Regions from separate parts of the Streptomyces sp. NPDC020747 genome, predicted to be linked through region 1. Evidence: riboswitches for the same ligand, from Rfam matches in the RefSeq annotation. Region 1 holds a riboswitch; the other holds the start of a gene.

Region 1 (3,381 bases):
TGACCTCTGCGAGGCGCTCCTCCAGCTCACGGATGAGCGTGAGGTAGCCCTGCGCCTGCTCGGCGGGCGCGAAGGGGTGCAGCTGCCCGAACTCGGGCCAGGTCACCGGCTCCATCTCGGTCGTCGCGTTGAGCTTCATCGTGCAGGAGCCCAGCGGGATCATGCCGCGGTCGAGCGCGTAGTCACGGTCGGCGAGCCGGCGCAGGTAGCGCAGCATCGCGGTCTCGGAACGGTACTGGTGGAAGACCGGGTGCGTGAGGTACTCGTCGGTGCGCAGCTGCGCGGCCGGCAGCGTGTCCTCCGTCGCCTCGTCCAGCGCGGCCACGTCCCCGTCGACCCCGAACGCCGCCCAGACGGCGCCCAGTTGGGCCCGCGTGGTGGTCTCGTCGCAGGCGAGGGACAGGCGGTCGGCGTCGACGAGCCGGAGGTTGACCCCGCCCCGGCGCGCGGCGGCGAGCGTCTCGGCCGCCTTGCCCGGCACCCGCACGGTCAGCGTGTCGAAGTACGCCTCGTGGACGACCTCGACCCCGCCGGCCTTCAGACCCGCGGCGAGGATCGTGGCGTACCGGTGGGTGCGCCGCGCGATGGACTTGAGGCCCTGGGGACCGTGGTAGACCGCGTACATCCCGGCCATCACGGCGAGCAGCACCTGAGCCGTACAGATGTTGCTGGTCGCCTTCTCACGGCGGATGTGCTGCTCACGCGTCTGCAGGGCGAGCCGGTACGCCTTGTTGCCGTCCGCGTCGACCGAGACGCCGACGAGCCGGCCGGGCAGGCTGCGCGCGAACTTCTCGCGCACGGCCATGTATCCGGCGTGCGGCCCGCCGAAGCCCATCGGCACACCGAAGCGCTGGGTCGTACCGACCGCGATGTCGGCGTCCAGCTCACCCGGCGAGGTGAGCAGCGTCAGGGCGAGCAGATCGGCGGCGACAGTGACGACCGCGCCCAGCTCGTGCGCCCGCTCGACGACGGGCTTGAGGTCCCGTACTGCCCCGGAGGCGCCGGGGTACTGGAGGAGCACGCCGTTGATCTCGCGCTCGGCGAGCCCGGCCGGAATGCCGTCGCTCAGGTCGGCGACGACGACCTCGACGCCGGTCGGCTCGGCGCGGGTCTCGATCACGGCGATGGTCTGCGGCATGGTGTCCGCGTCGACCAGGAACAGGCCCTTCTTGTTCTTGCCCATGCGCCGCGACAGCGCCATGGCCTCGGCGGCCGCCGTGCCCTCGTCGAGCAGCGAGGCCCCGGAGGTCGGCAGCCCGGTCAGCTCGGCGACCACGGTCTGGAAGTTGAGCAGCGCCTCCAGCCGGCCCTGCGAGATCTCCGGCTGGTAGGGCGTGTACGCCGTGTACCAGGCGGGACTCTCCATGACATTGCGCAGAATGACAGGCGGCGTGAACGTCCCGTAGTACCCGAGCCCGATCATGGAATCCAGCACCTGGTTGCGGTCCGCGAGGGAGCACAGTTCGGCCAGCACCTCGGCCTCGGTGCGGGCGCCCGGCAGTTCGAGCGCCTCGGCGTTCTTGATCACATCCGGGACCGCGGTGGCCGTCAGCTCGTCGAGCGAGCCGTACCCCACGTGCGCGAGCATCTTGGCCCGGGCTTCGGTGTCGGGCCCGATGTGGCGCTGCTCGAAGGGGATTCCCTGTTCGAGCTCTGAGAGCGGAATACGATGGGCGGTCATTGCGGAGGCCTCCTGGTCTGACGACCTTCGAGGGGCACCACTGCATGGGTGCCCGGACGGCCTCCCCCTCTGTCATCTCAACCTGAGAGCTTCACCGGCCCGCCCGTGAAGGCGCACCGGCTTTCACCGTCGGTGAGAGCGGAACCCGTCAGAAACTCGGACACCACTCTGCTTTCCAGAGTGACCTCGTCCATGCGGTACGTGGGCCTGAGAGATTCCGGGGAGGATTTGCTCCTTCGGCGCCTCCGATGAAGCCTGGAGGACTCTCCCGCACGGGGTCAGCAGCCGTTGCCCAGGGTACCAGCGGGGTTCCCCCGAGTGGCCGCCCTCCTCAAAGTGCTCTTTCGTAGTGCTTACGGATGAGTTGCGAGCAGCTGGAGGGCCCGTGCAGACCGACATCGATCCGCGCAACCTGATAGGCCGCAAGGCGTTCGACCGCAACGGCACGAAAATCGGCACGGTCGACGAGGTCTACCTCGACGACGCGACCGGCGTACCGGAGTGGGCGGCCATACGCACCGGCCTGTTCAGCAGGGACGCCTTCGTCCCCCTGGAGCCCAGCGAACTGACCGACGGGGGTCTGCGAGTCCCCTTCGAACGCGCCCTGATCAAAGACGCCCCCGACTTCGGCGTAGGCCGCCACCTCTCCCCCGAACAGGAACTCCAGCTCTACCACCACTACGGCCTGGACGTAGCTCCCCCACCCCCCTTCCCGGACCACGACTTCGGCCACCTGGCAGGCAGGGACGACTCCCAGTAAGGGGCTCCAAGGGGGCAAGGGCGACGCCGGTCTGTCTTGGGGGCGCGGGGAACCGCGCACGAGGCCACAACCGACCCGCACCCACAAACACACCCGCACCGACCTCACCCCTCCCCGCCCGCCGCAGGCGACCCCGCAGACGCCCCCACATCACCACCCCGCCGCTCCACCAACGGCAACGGCTCAGCCCCCTCCAACAAAGGATCATCGCTCCGAAACGTCCGCACCCGCCCCGGCACGGAGTCCGGCGTCTCGAACCGCACAGTCACCCGCCCCAGCCCACTCCCCTGCACCCACCCGTGCCCGAACTCGGCATGCCGCACATCGTGCCCGGCATGCCACCGCCGCTCCGCAGGAGGCACCGGCTCCTCGACCGCCTCCTCGGCTTCCTCCTTCTCCGCGTGCTCGATCTCCTCGGCAGCAGCGGACGCGGCAGCGGCAGCCGTCCGAGCCTGAGCGAACAGATCCTCCTGCGTGTAGTCGGCGAGCCCCGAGACGCCCACCCCCAGCAGCCGTACGCCGCCCGTGGTGTCCACGGACTCCAGCAACCGCCCGGCGGCCTCCCGCACCACCGCGGGGTCGTCCGTGGGCCCCCTGAGCGTCTCGGACCGGGTCAGCGTCGAGAAGTCGTACCGCCGCACCTTCAGCACGATGGTCCGCCCCGACAGATGCGCGCCCCGCAACCGCCCCACACACCGGTCGGCCAGGCGCTGGACCTCCATCCGCACCCGCACCCGGTCGTGGATGTCCACGTCGTACGTGTCCTCGACGGACACCGACTTGGTGTCCCGCTCGGCCACCACGGGCCGCACGTCGTGCGCGAGCGCCATGGCGTACAGCGCGACCCCGTGGGCCTTCCCCAGGAGCCGTACGAGCTCGTCCTCGCCCGCCTCGGCGATCTCCCCGACCGTGGTGATCCCGGCCCGCCGCAGATGGTCTC
Region 2 (3,381 bases), on a different contig from region 1:
GGTTGGGACGTTCTGTGATCCACCGGCTGCGGGCCGTGTGTGGCCGCGCGCCCCTCCTAAGGAGTTCGGGTGTAGAAGGGCCGCACCTCGGCCCGTAGCCAGTCGCCCACCGGGTCCTGGGCCACGTCCAGGAAGACGAGGTTCACCGGGTGGGGCACGGGGACCCGGCCGAGGGCCCGGCCCACGGCGTCCAGAGGGAGGGTGCGGGCGTCGTCGTGCCAGTGGGCCAGCTCGACGCCGACGAACATCACGGGATCGCCGCCCTCGATGCTCGCCAGACAGCGGCGGGCGCTCAGGACGACGCCGGTCGCGGCGAACTCCGCGGAGGCGGCGGCCAGGAAGTCCACCGGCTCGTGCTGCCAGTCCGGCTGGAACAGCCGCACCCGGCCGCCGCTCGCCCGTCCGTCCAGCTCGGTACGCCCGGCCCGGCACAGCTCGGCCACGGCGGGCGGCGGCAGCGGCACCCCGACCGTGCCGTCCGGGTTCACCACGATGCCCACCTGCGGCGGCAGACCGCGCGCGAACTCGACGGCGGGCGCGACCGTGTACGACATGTGGTCGCCGACGACCTGGCGGAACTGCTGCTCCGAGCTGAAGACCGGCACGTACGCCTGTCCGCCGAACTCCATCGTGGGCAGGTCGAGCGGGCCGCTGTGCGGGCCGCCGCCCTCGGGCAGCGGGATCCAGAGGAAGCTGCGGCCCATGACCTCCACGATCCTGGCGCCCGCGGAGGGCGAAGCCGTGCCGAGGGAGGCGGCCAGTACCGCCTCCAACTCGTTGCCGGGCCAGCCGACATGAGGGTGTGGGTGTGCTTGCACCGGAATGTCCTGTGCCGGGAAGTCCATCTCTCTACCGCCTGCTCGAACCGCCGTCTGCGGCTGTCGAGATTACGCGTACGCGCCCTCCCCCGCCGCAGTCCGTCCGGTCGCCGGGACCTCGGTCCGTCCAGCTCACCGGGATCTCAGTCGCCGAAGTCGACCCGCCGCAGCACGTCCGCCGCCGCCCTGTCGACGAGGACCGCCGAACCGCAGCCCTCCGGCAGGTCGCCCTTCTCCACGGAACGCAGCAGCCGGCCGAACGCGCCGCGGTGGCGCGCGAACGCGTACCGCGAGACGCCGCGGCCCCGCTCACGCTGACCGTCCAGGGCCGTGCCGGGGTCCACGTCGAGCAGCAGCAGGTGCAGGGTGCCGCCGCGCCGCCGGGCGTCCCGGGCCAGCCAGCTGCGCACCCAGGCCTGCGTCCCGCAGTCGTGCACCACGACCCCCTCGCCGGACCGCAGGGCCCGGCGCAGGCCCGCGTAGTGCGCGGCGCGGACCAGGGGGCGGTAGACCGCGTACGGCAGGAAGCGGGCCAGGCGGCCGTCCCAGCGGTCGCGGGTGTCCTGGGAGTCGATGCGGCGGCCCGTCACCGCCCGGCGCATCAGGGTCGACTTGCCGCTGCCGGGCAGGCCCGTGACCACCACCAGGTCGGCCGTGCCGAAGCGGAGCCCGTGCGGGCTGTGCCCCGCGCGCTCGCGCAGATCGCGGACGACGGGCGCCGGAAGCGGGCCGCACGCCTCCCCGGCCGGGGCAGTGGGCTGCTTGGGCAGCGCGATGGCCGCGCTCGTGGCGTACGCCGTGGTCCTGTTCACCCTGATCGTCCTCCCCATGGGGTCGGGAGACCCATCCCCGTCGAGTGTAAAGAGAAGGTAATGCGCTGGTCGCCTCTTTTCTGTTCTCGTCCTGCCACAGCCCCGTCACAGATCGCTGTGGACGCCTGTGGACCCTGTGCGGACGCCGTGCGGCCGGGCCGCGACACCGTGCACCGCCCCTCACGAGGAGTCCCCTGCCGCGCCGCTCCGATGCGTGCAATGATGTGCCCGCCAACTGCATACCGGCCGCTTGAATCCGCGCGGGAGAGTTCCGGACACGTTTGTGTACGTGGTCCGGGCGCCGAAGGAGCAAGTCCCTCCCTTGAATCTCTCAGGCACCGTTACCGCGCGGGCGAGGCACATCTGAAAAGCGGGCCGTCTCCCTGTCAGCAGGGCGTCGGCTCCACCCAAGGTGCAAGTCAGTGACCGTCCCGGACGACCGGTGGTCACGGCGAACCTCTCAGGTTCCGATGACAGATGGGGAGGAACGACCTCGCCGTCATGCCTTGGGAGCCCCACCGTGAGCAGTAACGCCCCCGTTGAACCGCGTCACACCGCGCTCGACGCCCTCCATCGTTCGCTCGGCGCGACGATGACCGATTTCGCCGGCTGGGACATGCCCCTGCGCTATGGCTCCGAGCGCGACGAGCACCTCGCCGTACGGACGAAGGCCGGACTCTTCGACCTTTCCCACATGGGCGAGATCACCGTGACCGGGCCCCAGGCCGCCTCCCTGCTCGACTTCGCGCTGGTCGGCAACATCGGGGGCGTGAAGCCCGGCCGGGCCCGCTACACCATGATCTGCCGGGCCGACGGCGGCATCCTCGACGACCTGATCGTCTACCGGCTCGCGGAGACCACGTACATGGTCGTCGCCAACGCCTCCAACGCCCAGACAGTTCTGGACGCGCTCGTGGAGCGGGCCGAGGGCTTCGACGCCGAGGTCCGCGACGACCGTGACGCGTACGCCCTGCTCGCGATCCAGGGACCCGAGTCCCCCGGCATCCTCAAGTCCCTCACCGACGCCGACCTGGACGGCCTGAAGTACTACGCCGGTCTGCCCGGCACGGTCGCCGGCGTCCCCGCGCTGATCGCGCGCACCGGCTACACCGGCGAGGACGGCTTCGAGCTGTTCGTGGCCCCGGCCGACGCCGAGAAGCTGTGGCGGGCGCTGACCGACGCGGGCACCCCCGTCGGGCTCGTCCCCTGCGGCCTCTCCTGCCGGGACACCCTGCGCCTGGAGGCGGGCATGCCGCTGTACGGGCACGAGCTGAGCACCGCCCTCACCCCGTTCGACGCGGGGCTCGGCCGGGTCGTGAAGTTCGAGAAGGAGGGCGACTTCGTGGGGCGCGAGGCGCTGACCGAGGCCGCCGCCCGGGCCGAGTCGCAGCCCCCGCGCGTCCTGGTCGGCCTGATCGCCGAGGGCCGCCGTGTGCCGCGCGCCGGCTACCCGGTCGTCGCCGACGGCAAGGTCGTCGGCGAGGTCACCTCCGGCGCCCCCTCACCGACCCTGGGCAAGCCGATCGCGATGGCGTACGTCGACGCCGCGCACTCCGCGCCCGGCACGCCCGGTGTCGGCGTGGACATCCGGGGCAGCCACGAGCCGTACGAGGTCGTGGCGCTGCCGTTCTACAAGCGCCAGAAGTAGACCCTGGTCCAGCGAGCGCCGGACAGTGAACCCTGGTCCGCGAGCGTCATGAAGTGACCCTGAGCACATCCGCCCAGGTCACCCTCAGTCCCCCTGCATCAGC

Evidence for each region. Region 1 has a riboswitch for glycine ahead of gcvP (aminomethyl-transferring glycine dehydrogenase). Riboswitches for the same ligand answer to the same signal wherever they lie in the genome.
Region 2: another riboswitch for glycine. It lies ahead of gcvT (glycine cleavage system aminomethyltransferase GcvT); the one in region 1 lies ahead of gcvP (aminomethyl-transferring glycine dehydrogenase).

What each region holds. Positions count from the first base shown of each region.
Region 1 covers NZ_JBIRTJ010000030.1:9,684-13,064, reverse strand. Annotated here, with positions in the region: gene gcvP (aminomethyl-transferring glycine dehydrogenase) at 1-1,681, opposite strand, end outside; glycine riboswitch at 1,867-1,962, opposite strand; gene ACH4YP_RS45940 (PRC-barrel domain-containing protein) at 2,067-2,441, shown strand; partial or broken gene ACH4YP_RS45935 (DNA polymerase IV) at 2,360-3,381, opposite strand, start outside.
Region 2 covers NZ_JBIRTJ010000016.1:58,837-62,217, reverse strand. Annotated here, with positions in the region: gene ACH4YP_RS35320 (enhanced serine sensitivity protein SseB) at 57-845, opposite strand; gene ACH4YP_RS35315 (AAA family ATPase) at 962-1,648, opposite strand; glycine riboswitch at 1,882-1,987, shown strand; gene gcvT (glycine cleavage system aminomethyltransferase GcvT) at 2,151-3,278, shown strand.